Paractinoplanes brasiliensis: one gene and its partner. The protein of the gene in region 1 binds, or shares a complex with, the protein of each later gene. Links are inferred from orthologs where the notes say so. Each region holds a gene or a part of one and is shown on either strand. Other genes may lie near its edges.

Region 1 (8,641 bases):
CGTCGGCATCGACCCCGGACAACGCGTCGGTCGCGTCGCGCAGCATGGCCACCTGGGCGTCGACCGCGCCGGGCGACAGGTCGGGCAGACGGTCGTCGAACCGGTGATCACCCGAATAGGTGGCCAGCCCGGGGTTGCTTTCGAGCAGGGCGTCGACGATGCGCTCGGCGAGCGGTACGAACTCCGGCATGTCGTGAAACCTACTCGGCGGGTCCGACAATTCTGGGTTCTGCCGCCTTGGCTGTGCTTTCCGCCGCCCGTACGGCCTCCGCGTACTCCAGTGCCGTGCGCCGGAGTGCCTGCTCGGCGTCGCCGCCCTCGGCCACGATCCGGAACAGCCGGGCACCGACGTCGGACCCGTCGGGCAGCGGGGCGGTGAGCCCGGCCCGGCCCGTACGCTGAAGGATCTTGGCGGCCAGGGCGAGGGCCGGCTGACTGAGCGCGATGCCGTCGAGCGCCGAGTCGCGGACTTTCTCGGCCTTCTTGATGGAGTCCCAGTTGCGGGTGATCTCCTCGATGTCGGCCACCTCGACGCCCGCGAACACGTGCGGGTTGCGGCGCACCATCTTGTCGACCAGCCCGCCCGCGACGTCGTCGATGTTCCAGGCCTCGTCCTCGGGGAGTTCCTCGGCCAGGCGCGCGTGCAGGACCACCTGCAACAGCACGTCGCCCAGTTCCTCGCGCAGGGCGTCGGTGTCGTCGGACTCGATCGCGTCGTACGCCTCGTAGCTCTCCTCGAGCAGGTACGGCGCCAGCGTGCGGTGCGTCTGGGCCCGCTTCCAGGGGTCGCCGCCGGGCGAGGCCAGCCGGTCCATCACCGCGACGGCGTCGAGCAGCCGGGCCCCGGGCGGATCCCACGAGCCGTAGATCAGCTCCAGCTCGGCCAGTCCCGGCTCGCGCGCCAGCCGGAGCCCCAAGCCGCGCGCGAACGCCTCGTCGCCCGTCGGCCCCGCCAGCCACACAACCCCTCGGTCCCCGGCCCCGTGGTGGTCGTCAACCGCCGCCAGTTCGGCGATCAGCCGCTCGGGATCGCTGTCGACCACGGTGACCGGAACACCGCTTTTGCGCAGCGCCTCGGCCTGCTCGCTCTCGGCCCCGGCAAACACCGGGTGGTTCCGCACGACATCCCAGGCGGCCGCGGTGAGCAGGCCCGCAGGGAGGCGGGGTGATGTGACAAGCAGAAAGATCCGTGCGGTCATGCCCGCAACTCTGCCACCCCCGGATTGAGCCGGAACGGGCCCGGCCTTCGTGGAAGACCGGGCCCGTTTACGGAAGCCGTCAGGAGATGTCGGTGACCGGGCTGTCGGTGGCCTCGCCCAGCGGAACGTTGACCAGGGGCTTCAGCTGACCCTGCTGGGTCTGGAACTCCAGGACGGGGATGCTGAGCGGCTGATACCGCGGGTTCACCGTGATGTCCAGCGTGTCGGTCAGCTCGGCGACCTCTTTGCGCACCGCGGCGGCCGTCTTGACCAGGGCCAGGTTCTCGGCGGGCAGCTGGGTCTTGAACTGGTCGAACGTCGTGCCCGCGGGGACCTCGCCCGAGGTGATCAGGACGTTGAAGACCTGGCGCAGGTCGTCCTCGGTGGCGTCGGGCGCGCCGGCCTGCACCTTGGCGCGCAGGGCACGCAGCAGGCCGTCGGTCTCGGCGTACAGGCGGACGTATTCAGCGGTCGGGGGCAGGCGCAGCTGGGTGGCGTAGTCGGACAGCGCCAGGTCGGCCGGCGCTGTCACGCCCTCGCGCTCGGCCACGTCGGCCAGCACGTCATGGCCGACCAGCGTGCGGACGATCTCGGCACGGGTGATCGGCATGGCCGGGGCGCCGTCGCGGGCGTCGGGCTGCTCGGCCACCGCGCGGGTCAGCTCGGCCGACGCGTTGTCCCAGACCTCCTGCACCCGGGCCTCGGTGACCTTGACGCTGTCGCCGACGTACGCGGCCACGGACGGCTCGGACCGGCAGGCGGAAAGCCCGCCCACCCCGAGACACGCAACGACGACGATGGATGCCAGTCGGCGAGCACGCTGCATGACGTTGACTCTCTCACGAAGGTTATGAGACAGATCACCCGGCCCCGGCAGAAGCGCCGGCAGACTGGAGCTATGAAGCCGTGACAGGCGCCGGCACCTCCCCCAGCACGTCCTTGAGCAGCTGGGCGCACCACTCCAGCAGGGCCTGGTCGCGCAGCGGCTCGCCGCCCACGCGCCGGGTGCTGGGCCGGGGCACACTCACCTGGTCGGTGGCGTGCTTGTAGACCGAGTCGGGGTGGTAACGCTTGAGCCGCAGCTGCTTGGAGTCGGGCAGCGGCAGCGGGGAGAACCGGATGTGCTTGCCCTGCATCGACACGTCGGTCAGCCCGTACGCCCGGGCCAGCTGGCGGAACCGGGCGACCGCGATGAGGTTGGTCACCTGGGCCGGCGGCTCGCCGTACCGGTCGGTCATCTCGGCCACGACCTCGTCGAGCTTGGCGTTGTCGCGGGCCTCGGCCAGCTTGCGGTACATCTCGAGCCGCAGCCGTTCGACCGAGACGTAGTCGACCGGCAGGTGCGCGTCCACCGGCAGGTCGATCTTGACCTCGGGCTCCTCCTCGGGGCGTTCGCCCTTGAACGCCTGCACGGCCTCGCCGACCATCCGGACGTACAGGTCGAAACCAACGCCCTCGATGTGGCCGGACTGTTCGCCGCCGAGCAGGTTGCCGGCGCCGCGGATCTCGAGGTCCTTCATCGCGACGTACATGCCGGCGCCGAGCTCGGTGTGCTGGGCGATGGTGGCCAGCCGCTCGTGGGCCTGTTCGGTGAGCGGCTTCTCACGGGGGTAGAGGAAGTACGCGTACGCCCGTTCGCGCCCCCGGCCGACCCGGCCCCGGATCTGGTGCAGCTGGGCCAGGCCGAGCAGGTCGGCCCGCTCGACGATGAGCGTGTTGGCGTTGGGGATGTCGATGCCGGACTCGACGATCGTGGTGCAGACCAGGACGTCGAACTCTTTCTCCCAGAACCCGACCATGACCTTTTCGAGCTGTTCCTCGCTCATCTGGCCGTGCGCCACCGCGACCCGGGCCTCGGGCACCAGCTCGCGCAGCCTGCGGGCCGCCTTGTCGATCGACTCGACCCGGTTGTGCAGGTAGAAGACCTGTCCGTCGCGGAGCAGCTCACGGTGGATCGACGCGGCCACCTGCTTGTCGTCCTGGGCGCCGACGAACGTGAGCACCGGGTGGCGTTCCTCGGGCGGGGTGGCGATCGTCGACATCTCGCGGATGCCGGTGATGGCCATTTCCAGCGTACGGGGAATGGGGGTGGCCGACATGGTGAGCACGTCGACCGAGGCCCGCAGCGACTTGAGCTGCTCCTTGTGTTCGACGCCGAACCGCTGTTCCTCGTCCACGATGATCAGGCCGAGGTTCTTGAACCGGGTCGAGTTGGCCAGCAGCCGGTGGGTGCCGATCACGATGTCGGCCGTGCCGTTGCCGGCTTCCTCGAGGGTCAGCCGCGCCTCGGACGGGGTCTGGAAGCGCGACAGCTGCTTGATGGACACCGGGAACTGGCTCATCCGCTCGGTGAACGTGTTGTAGTGCTGCTGGGCCAGCAGCGTGGTCGGCACCAGCACGGCGACCTGCTTGCCGTCCTGCACCGCCTTGAACGCCGCCCGTACGGCGATCTCGGTCTTGCCGTAACCGACGTCGCCGCAGATCAGCCTGTCCATCGGGACCCGCAGCTCCATGTCGTGCTTGACCTCGATGATCGCCGCCATCTGGTCGGGCGTCTCGGTGTAGGGGAACGCGTCCTCCAGCTCGCGCTGCCACGGCGTGTCGGGGCCGAACGCGTGGCCCTGCGAGGCCTGGCGGGCGGCGTACAGCTGGATGAGCTGCGCGGCGATCTCTTTGACAGCCTTCTTGGCGCGGGCCTTGCTCTTCTGCCAGTCGGCCCCGCCCATCTTGTGCAGCGTGGGCGACTCGCCGCCGACGTAGCGCGAGAGCTGGTCGAGCTGGTCGGTCGGCACGTAGAGCCGGTCGCCGGGCTGGCCGCGCTTGGAGGCGGCGTACTCCAGCACGATGTACTCGCGGTCGGCGCCGTTGACCGTACGCTGCACCAGTTCGACGTAACGCCCGATGCCGTGCTGCTCGTGCACCACGAAGTCACCCGGCTTGAGCTCGAGCGGGTCGATGGTGTTGCGCCGCCGGGACGGCATCTTGCGCATGTCTTTTGTGGACGCGCCCCGGCCGCCGGTGATGTCGTTGCCGGTGATGACGGCGAGCTGCGAGGTGGCGTCGACGAAGCCGTGGTTGAGCCCGCCGCAGGTGACGAGCAGCTGACCGGGCTCGATCGGGGCCTCGATGGAGTCTGCCGGGGTGACGCCGAGCCCGGCGTCGCGCAGCAGCTCGGTGGCCCGCTGGGCGGTGCCGTGGCCCTCGAAGACCAGCGCGATGGCCCAGCCCGCGGCGGCCCAGTCGCTCAGGTCGCCGGCGAGCTTGGCGGTGTCACCGTGGTAAAGCGGCACGGGCTGCGCGGCCAGGGCCACCGCGTCACCCAGGTCGGGCGAGACCTCGACCTCGGGCTTCTCCAGCCAGGGTTGATCATCGGGTTGATCCTGACCATCCGAAGCGAGGCCGAACGGCGAGAGCGTCCACCATGGCTGCTTCAGGGTCGCCGCGTGAGCGCGTACGTCGGCCAAGGTCCTGAAGGCGACGGCGCCCACGTCGATCGGGGCCTGACCGCCGACAGCCGCCGCGGCCCAGGACGCCTCGAGGAACTCGTCGGACGTGCGGGTGAGGTCGTGCGCGCGGGTGCGGATCCGCTCGGGGTCACAGAGCAGCACGTGGGTGCCCGAAGGCATGCAGTCGATCAGCAGCTCCATGCTGTCGGTGCCGTCCAGCAGCGCCGGGGCCAGCGACTCCATGCCCTCGACGGGAATGCCCTCGGCCAGTTTGTCCAGAATCTCGGCCAGCTCCGGGTGTTCGGCGGAAAGCCGGGCAGCGCGCGACCGAACAGCCGGGGTCAGCAGCAACTCACGACAGGGCGGCGCCCACAGGGACGTGACCGGGTCGATCGTGCGCTGGTCGGCGACGGCGAAGGTGCGGATCTCCTCCACCTCGTCGCCCCAGAACTCGACACGTGACGGGTGCTCGTCGGTGGGCGGGAAGACGTCGAGGATGCCGCCGCGTACGGCGAACTCGCCGCGCTTGGTGACCAGGTCGACCCGCGCGTACGCCATGTCGGCCAGCCGGCGGGCCACCGCTTCGAGCTCGGCCTCGCCGCCCGTGGTCAGCTCGACCGGCTCGAGGTCACCCAGGCCCTTGAGCTGGGGCTGCAGCAGTGAACGGACCGGCGCGACGACGACCTGAAGCTCCTCACCGGACGCCGGGTGGGCCAGTCGGCGCAGCACGGCCAGCCGGCGGCCGACCGTGTCGGAGCGGGGGGACAGCCGCTCGTGGGGCAGCGTTTCCCACGACGGGAAGACGGCGACCCGGGACGGGCTGATCAGGCAGCCCAGCGCGTCGGCGAGGTCGTCGGCCTCACGGGTGGTGGCGGTGACGGCCAGCACCGGACGGTCGGCGCCGCCGATCTCGGCCGTCCCGGCCACGGTGGCCACGACGAACGGCCGCAGCGAGGCGGGCGCGGTGAGGTCGAGGGCGTCGGAGGAGACGAAGCCCTGGCGCGCCAGGTCGCGGGCACGCGCGAGACCGCGGTCGCGGAGCGCGGCGGGAATGAGACCGGAGAGCTGCATCTGAAAGACCCCAAGCACGTCAATTAACCCCAGCGCCCGGAGGGGGCGGGGGTACGACGACGAGTTTAGTCCGCCCCACCGACATTCACGGGCGGCGGCGCAACAACGCACAGCATGTCCGACATAGCCATTGATAACGGGGCAATAGTGGCGGCTGCAGAAAGCATTCCCTGGGGAGGAAACGTGCGGATCCTGCTGCTCGTTACGGCGTTCAACGGTCTCAGTCAGCGGGTCTGGTGCGCGCTGCGCGAGGCCGGGCACGACGTGGGCGTGCAGCTCGCGACCGGCGCGTCGGACATGACCGATGCGGTGCGGGCCGCGAATCCCGACCTGATCCTGTGCCCGTTCCTCAAGGACAGGGTGCCGGCCAAGGTCTGGCGGAACTGGCGCACGGTGATCATCCACCCGGGCCCGGTCGGCGATCGTGGCCCGTCCTCGCTGGACTGGGCGATCGCCGAGGGGCTGCCCGTGTGGGGGGTCACGGCGCTGCAGGCGGTCGAGGAGATGGACGCCGGGCCGATCTGGGCCACCCGGACGTTCGGCCTGCCGGCCACTCCGCCGCGCAAGTCGTCGCTCTACAACGGGCTGGTCGCCGACGCCGCCATGGAGTGCGTGTTCGAGGTGGTGGCCAAGGCGGCCGACCCGGGCTTCGAGCCGGCGCCGGCCGGCCAGGTCGCGGGCGGGGTGCCGGACGCGCGGCTGCGACCGTCGATGACGCAGAAGGACCGCGCCTTCGACTGGTCGGAGTCGACCGAGCGGATCCTGCGCAAGATCCGGGCCGCCGACGGTTCGCCGGGGGTGCGCACCGAGATCGCCGGGCTGCCGGTGTTCGCGTACGACGGCACGCCCGGCCCGGCCCGTGACCCGCGGCCCGGTGTGCTGCTCGGCCGCCGGCAGGGCGCGGTGCTGGTCGGCACCGGCGACGGCGCGATCTGGCTGGGCCACCTGCGCGCCGCCGAAGGGGAACGCCGGATCAAGCTGCCGGCCACCACCCTGCTCGGCGCGCGGCTCAGGGGCGTTCCGCACTCGCCGCTGCCCGTCGGCGCCGAGCCCGAGGCGCCGCAGACCTATCGCCAGGTGCGCTACCGCCGTACGGGGAAAATCGGCTGGCTGACCTTCGAGTTCTACAACGGCGCGATGTCGGCCGGGCACTGCCGGCGGATGCTGGCCGGACTGCGGCACGCGGTCGCCCAGGACACCGAGGTGCTGGTGCTGCAGGGCGGCCTGGACGCGTTCAGCAACGGCATCCACCTCAACGTCATCGAGGCCGCGTCCGACCCTGCCGCGGGCGCGTGGACCAACATCCGGGCGATCAACGACGTGTGCCGCGAGATCGTCACCTGCACGCGGCAGGTCGTCGTTTCCGCGTACACGGGCAGCGCCGGCGCCGGTGGCGTGATGCTCGGCCTCGGCGCCGACATCGTGGCCGCCCGCGAGGGAATCGTGCTCAACCCGTACTACGAGATGGGCCTGTACGGCTCCGAGCTGCACACCTTCACGCTGCCACGGCGGGTCGGCGCGGGTCAGGCGCAGCGGCTGGTCGACGACAAGCTCCCGATCAGCGCCGACCACGCGGTCTCGATCGGGCTGGTCGACGAGGTCGGGCCGCGCCACCCCGAGGCGTACACACAATGGCTGACCGATCTGGCCGAGCGCGAGGCCGACCCTCGCACAGCCCGCCGTCGTCGTCAGGCCAAGGCTCGTGGCCTGGCCGCCGAGCGCGTGCCGCTGGAGGTGTTCGAGGCCCGTGAGCTGGCCGAGATGAGCCGCGACATGTTCGGCGACCGGTCCGGTTTCGCCGCCGCCCGGCACGCCTTCGTCACCAAGGCCAAGGCCACGACCACGCCGCACCGGCTGCGGTTCGCCTCGCCGGTGACGCGCATCGGGTCCAAGGAGCGCCGTCTCGTGGTGCGCCCGGCCGTACCCCTGTCCGCCTGATGCGCAAGGTCCAGGAGAAGGTTCCCGCACCCCGCCGCCCGACCGGCCGGGTCAGCGTCAGCCCGGCGTTGCAGGCGGCCACGATGTTGCTGCCCGCGCGCTACAACTACAGCGCGTACAGCGTGCTGGCCGGCCCGGCCGATCCGGCGCCGCAGGGTCAGGAGCCCTATCGCGTACGGATGAAGCGGCTCGCCCGCCGGCGTCCGTTCCTCACCGTCCTCATCACGATGTTCGCGTTCGCGTTCGAGAGCACGTTCTTCGGCTGGCTGATCGCGTCGATCGAGCTGCCGGACCGCTCGCTCAACCCGGCGCACTACGCCGGCGCGCTGATGATGATCGGCGCGACCGCCGCGATCGAGCTGTTCCGGCTGGTCAACGTCGTGACGCTGTGCCTGTCGACGCTGTGGGCGCGCGACCCCGTGCCGGTGGTGCCGGACCCGACGCTGCGGGTGGCCTTCCTGACCACGATCGTGCCGGGCAAGGAGCCGGTGGCGATGGTCGAGCGGACCCTGCGCGCGGCCCGCAACGTGCGCTACGGCGGCACGTACGACGTGTGGCTGCTCGACGAGGGCGACGACCCCGAGGTCAAGGCCATGTGCGAGCGCCTGGGCGTCCGCCATTTCAGCCGCAAGGGCCGCGAGGAGTTCAACACCGCCTCGGGCGCGTTCAAGGCCAGGACCAAGCACGGCAACTACAACTCGTGGGTCGAGGTCAACGGCGACGACTACGACGTGTTCGTCTCGGTCGACCCCGATCACGTGCCGATGCCCAACTTCTGCGAGCGGCTGCTGGGCTACTTCCGCGACCCGGACGTCGGTTTCGTGGTCGGGCCGCAGATCTACGGCAACTATGACAACCTCGTCACCCGCTGGGCCGAGTCGCAGCAGTACCTGTTCCACTCGCTGCTGCAGCGGGCCGGCAACCGCCGCGGGATCGCCATGCTGGTGGGTACGAACAACGCCGTACGCATCAAGGCCCTGAAGTCGA
Region 2 (8,095 bases), 1.1 Mb from region 1 along the record:
CGGCGCCGGGCCGGGTGCTGCGCGCCGACCGTGGCGTCTGCACCGTGCTCGACGCGGGCGGTGTCACCCGCGCCAGCCTGGGCGGGAACGTACTGATCGGCGCCGCCCGTGATCCCGCGTTGCTGCCGTGCGCCGGTGACTGGGTGGTGTTGCGCCGATGGCCCGACCGCCGGGTCACCGCCGAGGCCGTGCTGCCCCGCCGCACGTGTCTGATCCGCCGCACCGCCGACAAGGACAGCACCGGCCAGGTGCTCGCGGCGAACATGGACACCGTCGCCGTTGTCGAGCCGATCCATCCGGAGCCGGACGACGCGCGCATCGAACGTCTGCTGGCCCTGGCCTGGGAGTCCGGCGCGAAACCGATGATCGTCCTCACCAAGTCCGACACGGCCGCCGACCCCGAGGCGATCCGCCGCCAGGTCGAGGCCGTCGCGCCGGGTGTGCCGGTGATCACGGTAAGTGTCCGGCGGGGTCACAACCTTCAACACCTTTCCCCGTACGTGGTGAGGGGCCGCACCCTGGCTCTGTTGGGGCGCTCCGGGGCGGGCAAGTCGACGCTGGTCAACGCCTTGGCCGGGGCTCCTGTGATGCCGGTGCAGCAGATCCGTGACGTCGACGGCAAGGGGCGGCACACCACCGCGTACAGGAATCTGGTTCCGCTCCCCGACGGCGGGGCCGTGCTCGACACCCCCGGCATCCGCGGGGTGGGCCTGCTCGACACCGCCGAAGGGCTCAGCCGCGCGTTCGGCGACATCACCGTGCTGGCCGCCGAATGCCGGTTCGACGACTGCCGGCACGAGGCCGAACCGGGTTGCGCGGTCGTGACGGCCGCGGCCGACGGCTCGCTGGCGCCCCGGCGGCTGGCCGCGTGGCGCAAGCTCAGGCACGAGATCGAGGTCGAATCGGCACGTCAGTCGGCCCGGCTGGCGGGGGCGGCCGGTCACCGCCGCAGACGTTCCTGACAGACCCCTCTGTCACAATGCTCCGGTGCGTGCGGTGGAGGAAGTTGTCGACGGTGCGGCCGGGTCCCGGTCCGAGACGCCGGCGCCGCGTCGCCGCCGGGCCGATCCTTGGGCCCTGCTGAGCTACGCGGTTCTCTCCGTGCTGGTCACGGTCCAGCTCTGGCGTGACCCGAACGGGCGCGTGCTGGCCGGCAACGACGACGACCACGGCGTGTTCCTGTTCATGCTGGCCCACGGCGAGCGGGTGCTGTTCCACGGCGACAACCCGTTCTTCAGCGACCGGCTCAACGTGCCCGACGGCGTGAACATGATGGCCAACACGTCGGTGCTGGCCCTGAGCCTGCCGCTGGCCCCGCTCACGCACTGGCTCGGCCCCGGTTTCTCGGTGGCGCTGCTGATCACGCTGGGCCTGGCCGGCACAGCCGCCGCCTGGTATTGGGTGCTCTCCCGTCATCTGGTGACCAGCCGGCTCGCGGCCTGGATCGGGGGCCTGTGGTGCGGGTTCGCGCCGACGATGGTGTCCCACGCCAACGGCCATGTGAACTTCGTGAGCCAGTGGCTGTTGCCGTTCATCGTGTGGCAGGCGCTGCGGTTGCGGGAGCCCGGCCGGGCCGTACGGGGTGGGGTGATCCTCGGCCTGCTGATCGTCGCGCAGGTGTTCATCAACGAGGAGAGCCTGCTGTTCACCGCTCTGGCCCTGGGCGTTTTCGTCATCGCGTACGCGGTGATGGCCCCCGACCGGGCCCGCAGCGACGCGCGGCCCATGGCGGCCGGTCTCGCTGTCGCGGCCGGTGTCTCGCTGGCCGCGCTGGCCTACCCGCTGTGGTATCAGTTCTTCGCCAAGGGCAACTACCACGGCCAGCCGTTCGCACCCGACATGTACGCGACCGACCTGGCCTCGATCGCCGGGTTCGCGCGGCAGTCGCTGGCCGGCAACGCCGAGCTCACCCGGCACATGAGCGTCAGCAGCACGGAGGACAACCTGTTCTTCGGCCCGGCGGGCCTGGTCATGATCGTCGCGTCGGTGGTGGTGCTGTGGCGCACGGTGGCGGCCCGCGCCGCCGCTGTCTCCGCGCTTGTGCTGCTGATCGTGTCGATGGGGCCCGTGCTGATCGTCTTCGGGCGCCGCACCGGCGTCCCGCTGCCGTTCGGCCTGATCAGCCACGTGCCGATCATCGACCTCGTCAGTGTGACCCGGTTCGCCATGGTGCCCGCGACCATCGCCGGTGTGCTGCTGGCGCTGGCCACCGATCGGCTGCGCGGGTTCACGCCGCGCGGCCGGCGGCTGTGGCAGGTGGGCCTCGTGCTCGCGCTGGTGCCGTTGTTCCCCAAGCCGCTGCCCGTCGTCGTGGACGACCCGTTGCCGCCGTTCCTGACCCAGGGCACCTGGCGGCAGTACGTGTCCGACGACCGTACCCTGGTCACCGTCCCTCTGCCCGAGGTCACCACCGGGCGTACGGGGATGCGCTGGGTGACGCTGTCCCACCTGGAGTACCGGACGCCCCGCGGTTACTTCATGGGCCCGGTCGACCCGCCGCGCGACGACACCGGCTCGTGGAACGCTCCCCGCCGGTTCACCTCCGACCTGCTCTGGCGGGTCCGGGAGTTCGGCGAGCGCCCGCAACTGACCGCGAGCGACAAGGCCCGCATCACCGAAGACCTGATCTTCTGGCGGGCCGCCGTGGTCGTGCTGGTGCCCGGCAGCCGCAACGAGGACGCGCTGCTGGAAACGATGACCACCGCCCTGGGCGCGCCGCAGCTGGTCGGCGGAGTTCAGCTGTGGGACGTACGCTCGCTTCCGGTTCCCTCGCCGGAGTGAGTTTTCTCGCGCCGGAACTGCGGGAATGTGCGTGATGTGCCAGGCGCTACACCTTCTTGGCGCCCGCGGCGGCAAAACTTGTCGTACCCCATGGCTAGAGTGGCCGCGGCTTGCTCACTCAAACACCTGTACGGAGAGGCTGGCTGGTGGCCGACCGTTTGACTATTCGAGGCGCGCGCGAGCACAACCTGCGTGACGTCAACCTTGACCTGCCCCGCGACGCGATGATCGTGTTCACCGGTCTGTCCGGGTCCGGCAAGTCCAGCCTCGCGTTCGACACGATCTTCGCCGAGGGGCAGCGGCGCTACGTCGAGTCCCTCTCGTCGTACGCGAGGCAGTTCCTCGGGCAGATGGACAAGCCCGACGTCGACTTCATCGAGGGCCTGTCCCCGGCGGTGTCGATCGACCAGAAGTCGACCTCGCGCAACCCGCGCTCGACGGTCGGCACGATCACCGAGGTCTACGACTACCTGCGCCTGCTGTTCGCGCGTACGGGCATTCCGCACTGCCCGGTCTGCGGCGAGCGGATCAGCAAGCAGACGCCGCAGCAGATCGTCGACCGGGTGCTCGCCATGCAGGAGGGCACCCGGTTCATGGTGCTCGCCCCGGTCGTCCGCGGGCGCAAGGGTGAGTACGTCGACCTTTTCGCCGAGCTGCAGGCCAAGGGCTACGCGCGGGCCCGGGTCGACGGCGTGGTGCACCCGCTGACCGAGCCGCCGAAGCTCAAGAAGCAGGAGAAGCACACCATCGAGGTGGTGGTCGACCGGCTCAGCGTCAAGGCGAGCAGCAAGCAGCGCCTGACCGACTCCATCGAGTCGGCGCTGGGCCTGGCCGGCGGCATCGTGCTGCTCGAGTTCGTCGACCTGCCGGAGGACGACCCGGCCCGCGAGCGCCGCTTCAGCGAGCACCTGGCCTGCCCCAACGACCACCCCCTGGCCATCGAGGACCTCGAGCCCCGGGTCTTCTCGTTCAACGCCCCCTACGGCGCGTGCCCCGAGTGCTCCGGCCTCGGCACCAAGAAAGAGGTCGACCCCGAGCTGCTCGTCCCCGACGAGGAACGCAGCATCCGCGAGGGCGCCATCCAGCCCTGGTCCGGCGGCCAGACCCAGGAGTACTTCCTGCGGCTGCTCGAGGCGCTGGCCAAGGCCGAGAAGTTCAGCGTCGACACCCCGTGGCGCTCGCTCCCGGCCCGGGCGCAGAAGACGATCCTGCACGGGTCCGAAGACCAGGTGCACGTGCGTTACCGCAACAAGTACGGTCGCGAGCGTTCCTACTACACCGGCTTCGAGGGTGTGGTGCAGTGGATCGAGCGGCGGCACAACGACACCGAGAGCGACTGGTCGCGCGACAAGTACGAGGGCTACATGCGCGACGTGCCCTGCCCGGTGTGCCGGGGCGCCCGGCTCAAGCCCGAGGTGCTGGCCGTCACGATCGACGGCAAGAGCATCGCCGAGGTGTGCAACCTGTCGATCGGCGAGTGCGCCGAGATGCTGTCGAACATCGTGCTCGACGACCGGCAGAAGATGATCGCCGAGCGGGTCCTCAAAGAGATCAACGCCCGGCTGCAGTTCCTCGTCGACGTGGGTCTCGACTACCTGTCGCTCGACCGTGGCGCGGGCACCCTCTCGGGCGGCGAGGCCCAGCGCATCCGGCTCGCCACCCAGATCGGCTCGGGCCTGGTCGGCGTGCTCTACGTGCTCGACGAGCCGTCGATCGGCCTGCACCAGCGCGACAACCACCGGCTCATCGAGACCCTGGTGCGGCTGCGCAACCTGGGCAACACGCTGATCGTGGTCGAGCACGACGAGGACACCATCCGTACGGCCGACTGGATCGTCGACATCGGCCCCGGCGCCGGTGAGCACGGCGGGCACATCGTGCACAGCGGCTCGGTCGAGGGCCTGCTGAAGAACAAGAACTCGCCGACCGGCGCCTACCTGTCGGGCCGCAAGTCGATCCCGACCCCGGCCGGCCGGCGCCCGCAGATGCCGGGCCGCGAGCTGGTCGTGCAGGGCGCCCGCGAGCACAACCTGCGCGGGCTGACCGTCCCGTTCCCGCTGGGCCAGTTCATCGCGGTCACCGGGGTGAGCGGTTCCGGAAAGTCCACGCTGGTCAACGACATCCTCTACACCGTGCTGGCCAACCAGATCAACGGCGCCCGCATGGTGCCGGGCCGGCACACCCGCATCACCGGCCTGGAGAACGTCGACAAGGTCGTCGGCGTCGACCAGTCGCCGATCGGCCGCACCCCGCGGTCCAACCCGGCGACGTACACGGGTGTCTTCGACAACATCCGCAAGCTGTTCGCCGAGACCACCGAGGCCAAGGTGCGCGGCTACGGCCCCGGCCGGTTCTCGTTCAACGTCAAGGGCGGCCGCTGCGAGAACTGCGCCGGTGACGGCACGATCAAGATCGAGATGAACTTCCTGCCCGACGTCTACGTCCCGTGCGAGGTCTGCAAGGGCGCCCGGTACAACCGCGAGACGCTCGAGGTGCACTACAAGGGCAAGACGATCTCCGAGGTGCTGGAGATGCCGATCGAGGAGGCGGCGACCTTCTTCGAGCCGATCTCGTCGATCCACCGCCACCTCAAGACGCTGGTCGACGTGGGGCTGGGTTACGTACGGCTCGGCCAGCCCGCGCCGACGCTGTCCGGTGGTGAGGCGCAGCGTGTCAAGCTGGCCTCCGAGCTGCAGAAGCGGTCGACCGGCAAGACGGTCTACGTGCTCGACGAGCCGACCACCGGCCTGCACTTCGAGGACATCCGCAAGCTGCTGCTGGTGCTCAACGGCCTGGTCGACAAGGGCAACACGGTGATCACGATCGAGCACAACCTCGACGTGATCAAGAACGCCGACTGGCTGATCGACATGGGTCCCGAGGGCGGCAGCAAGGGCGGCCTGGTGCTGGCCACCGGCACCCCGGAAGAGCTGGCCGAGGTGCCCGAGAGTCACACCGGCCAGTTTCTGCGGCACATGCTCGGGCTCCAGGGCGAGGGCCAGGGTTCGCCCGCGGCGGTTGCCCGGGCGGCCAAGGCCAACGGCGCCGCGGCCAGAGCGACTTCGCCGGCCAAGGCCGCGTCGAACGGCACCACGGTCACCAAGCCCCGGGCTTCGCGGTCGCGGGCCAAGGCGGCTTCCCAGGCCTGAGTCCCGCCGACCTTCAGCAACATCACAGGTAACTCAAAGCTACGGCGCCCGGTCGAGGGCATAACCTCGATCGGGCGTTGCCGTCCGGGCCCCGCCATTGGCGAAAGCCCGCAAACCCGGATGGACCGCCGCCGTTTCGGCGGGTATTTCGCGGTACGCCTGAACCCGGCGGGCCGCGGCAGCGTATGTAGAGGCGACGCCGCGTGACCATTGACGCGGACCCGGCACTGGAGGACACACGATGACAGACGTGCAGACCAAGACCGACGCCGAGACCTCGCCCGAGGAGCCCGGACGGCCGACGGCCTCGACACGCCGCGTGGTCCTGCTCGGCGCGGGCGCGGCGGGCGCCACCGCTGTCCTCGCGGCGTGCGGCACGGCCTCGTCGACCAACAGCAACGGCAGCGACTTCACCGACAACCCCGGCCCGGCCGGCAGCGCGGCCGCAGGCGGCGGCAACGGTTCGGACAGCAACGGCGGTTCGGGCGGGGCGACGCTGGCCGCCGTGGGTGACGTGCCCGAGGGCGGCGGCGTGATCCAGGGCGACTACGTGATCACCCAGCCCACCGCGGGCGTGTTCAAGGCGTTCAGCAAGGTCTGCACGCACGCCGGCTGCGACGTCAACAAGATTGACGGCGGGCAGATCTCGTGCCCCTGCCACAACAGCAAGTTCTCGATCGAGACCGGCCAGCCGACCTCCGGCCCGGCCAACAAGGCCCTGCCCGAGACCAAGGTCAAGGTGGACGGCGACAACATCGTCGCCGCTTGATCTGACAGACCGTCCGGGCCGGAGGTCCGAAGCCGTGGCGGCGGCGACGGACCTCCGGTCGGACAATCATGTCAGTCCCCCGCATTACTGTTGAGCCTGTGCCAGACCCCTCCAGCTATCGCCCGGCTCCCGGAACCATTCCGGAGTCCCCGGGCGTCTACCGTTTCCGCGATCAGACCGGCCGGGTCATCTACGTCGGCAAGGCGAAAAACCTGCGGAACAGGTTGAATTCCTACTTCGCCGACACGTGGTCGCTGCACGCGCGCACCCAGCAGATGGTCACCACGGCGGCCAGTGTGGACTGGGTGACTGTCGGCACCGAGGTCGAGGCGCTGCAGCTCGAGTTCTCCTGGATCAAGGAGTTCGACCCCCGGTTCAACGTGAAGTACCGGGACGACAAGTCCTACCCGTTCCTCGCGGTGACGCTGAACGAGGAGTTTCCCCGGTTGCAGGTGATGCGCGGGGCCAAGCGCAAGGGCGTGCGCTACTTCGGGCCCTACTCGCACGCCTGGGCCATCCGCGAGACGCTCGACCTGCTGCTGCGCGTCTTCCCCGCTCGCACCTGCTCGTCCGGCGTCTTCAAACGTTCCGGCCAGATCGGCCGCCCCTGCCTGCTGGGCTACATCGGCAAGTGCTCGGCGCCGTGCGTCGGCTCGGTCACGGCCGAGGAACACCGCGCGATCGTCGACGACTTCTGCGACTTCATGGGCGGCAAGACCGACACGTTCGTCAAGCGGCTCGAACGCGACATGATGGCCGCCTCCGAGGAACTCGAGTTCGAGCGGGCGGCCCGGCTGCGTGACGACATCGCGGCCCTGCGCCGGGCGATGGAGAAACAGACCGTCGTGCTCGGCGACGGCACCGACGCCGACGTGGTCGCCTTCGCCGAGGACCCCCTCGAGGCCGCGGTCCAGGTCTTCCACGTACGCGACGGCCGGGTCCGGGGCCAGCGTGGCTGGGTCGTGGAAAAGGTGGAGGACCTCACGACCGGCGACCTGGTCCACCACTTCTGCACCCAGATGTACGGTGAGTCCGAGGGCGAGAGCGACGTGCCACGGGAGCTGCTCGTGCCCGCCCTGCCCGACGACGCCGCCGCCCTGGCCGATTGGCTCTCCGCGCGCCGCGGCACCAGCCGGGTCGCCCTGCGGGTGCCGCAGCGGGGCGACAAGCGCGCCCTGATGGAAACCGTGGCCCGCAACGCCGGCGAGTCCCTGCAGCGGCACAAGCTGCGGCGCGCGGGTGACCTGACCACCCGCAGCAAGGCGCTCGACGAGATCGCCGAGGCGCTCGGGCTCGACTCGGCCCCGCTGCGCATCGAGTGTTTCGACGTGTCGCAGATCCAGGGCACCGACGTGGTCGCCTCGATGGTCGTCTTCGAGGACGGCCTGGCCCGCAA

The links.
Region 2: the proteins of mfd (region 1) and uvrA are in contact, whole or in part, in a crystal structure (PDB 4DFC), measured with the Escherichia coli proteins. The link is inferred for Paractinoplanes brasiliensis from one-to-one orthologs.

What each region holds. Positions count from the first base shown.
Region 1 is NZ_SNWR01000001.1:2,608,138-2,616,778, forward strand. What follows is about bases 1,896-6,026. They hold mfd (transcription-repair coupling factor), read right to left. Parts: upstream 5,717-6,026; coding sequence 2,096-5,716; downstream 1,896-2,095. Other genes in these bases: C8E87_RS11565 (hypothetical protein), read right to left, coding at 1,896-2,025; C8E87_RS11575 (hydrogenase maturation protein), read left to right, coding at 5,900-6,026. In the rest of the region: C8E87_RS11555 (DUF885 domain-containing protein), read right to left, coding at 1-190; C8E87_RS11560 (nucleoside triphosphate pyrophosphohydrolase), read right to left, coding at 201-1,199; more of C8E87_RS11565, read right to left, coding at 1,279-1,895; more of C8E87_RS11575, read left to right, coding at 6,027-7,654; C8E87_RS11580 (glycosyltransferase family 2 protein), read left to right, coding at 7,654-8,641. UniProt on the Escherichia coli protein: Couples transcription and DNA repair by recognizing RNA polymerase (RNAP) stalled at DNA lesions. Mediates ATP-dependent release of RNAP and its truncated transcript from the DNA, and recruitment of nucleotide excision repair machinery to the damaged site.
Region 2 is NZ_SNWR01000001.1:1,477,037-1,485,131, reverse strand. Bases 2,546-6,130 are described here. They hold uvrA (excinuclease ABC subunit UvrA), read left to right. Parts: upstream 2,546-2,927; coding sequence 2,928-5,930; downstream 5,931-6,130. Other genes in these bases: C8E87_RS06265 (DUF6311 domain-containing protein), read left to right, coding at 2,546-2,781. Also shown: rsgA (ribosome small subunit-dependent GTPase A), read left to right, coding at 1-962; more of C8E87_RS06265, read left to right, coding at 988-2,545; C8E87_RS06255 (Rieske (2Fe-2S) protein), read left to right, coding at 6,172-6,699; excinuclease ABC subunit UvrC, read left to right, coding at 6,798-8,095. UniProt on the Escherichia coli protein: The UvrABC repair system catalyzes the recognition and processing of DNA lesions. UvrA is an ATPase and a DNA-binding protein. A damage recognition complex composed of 2 UvrA and 2 UvrB subunits scans DNA for abnormalities.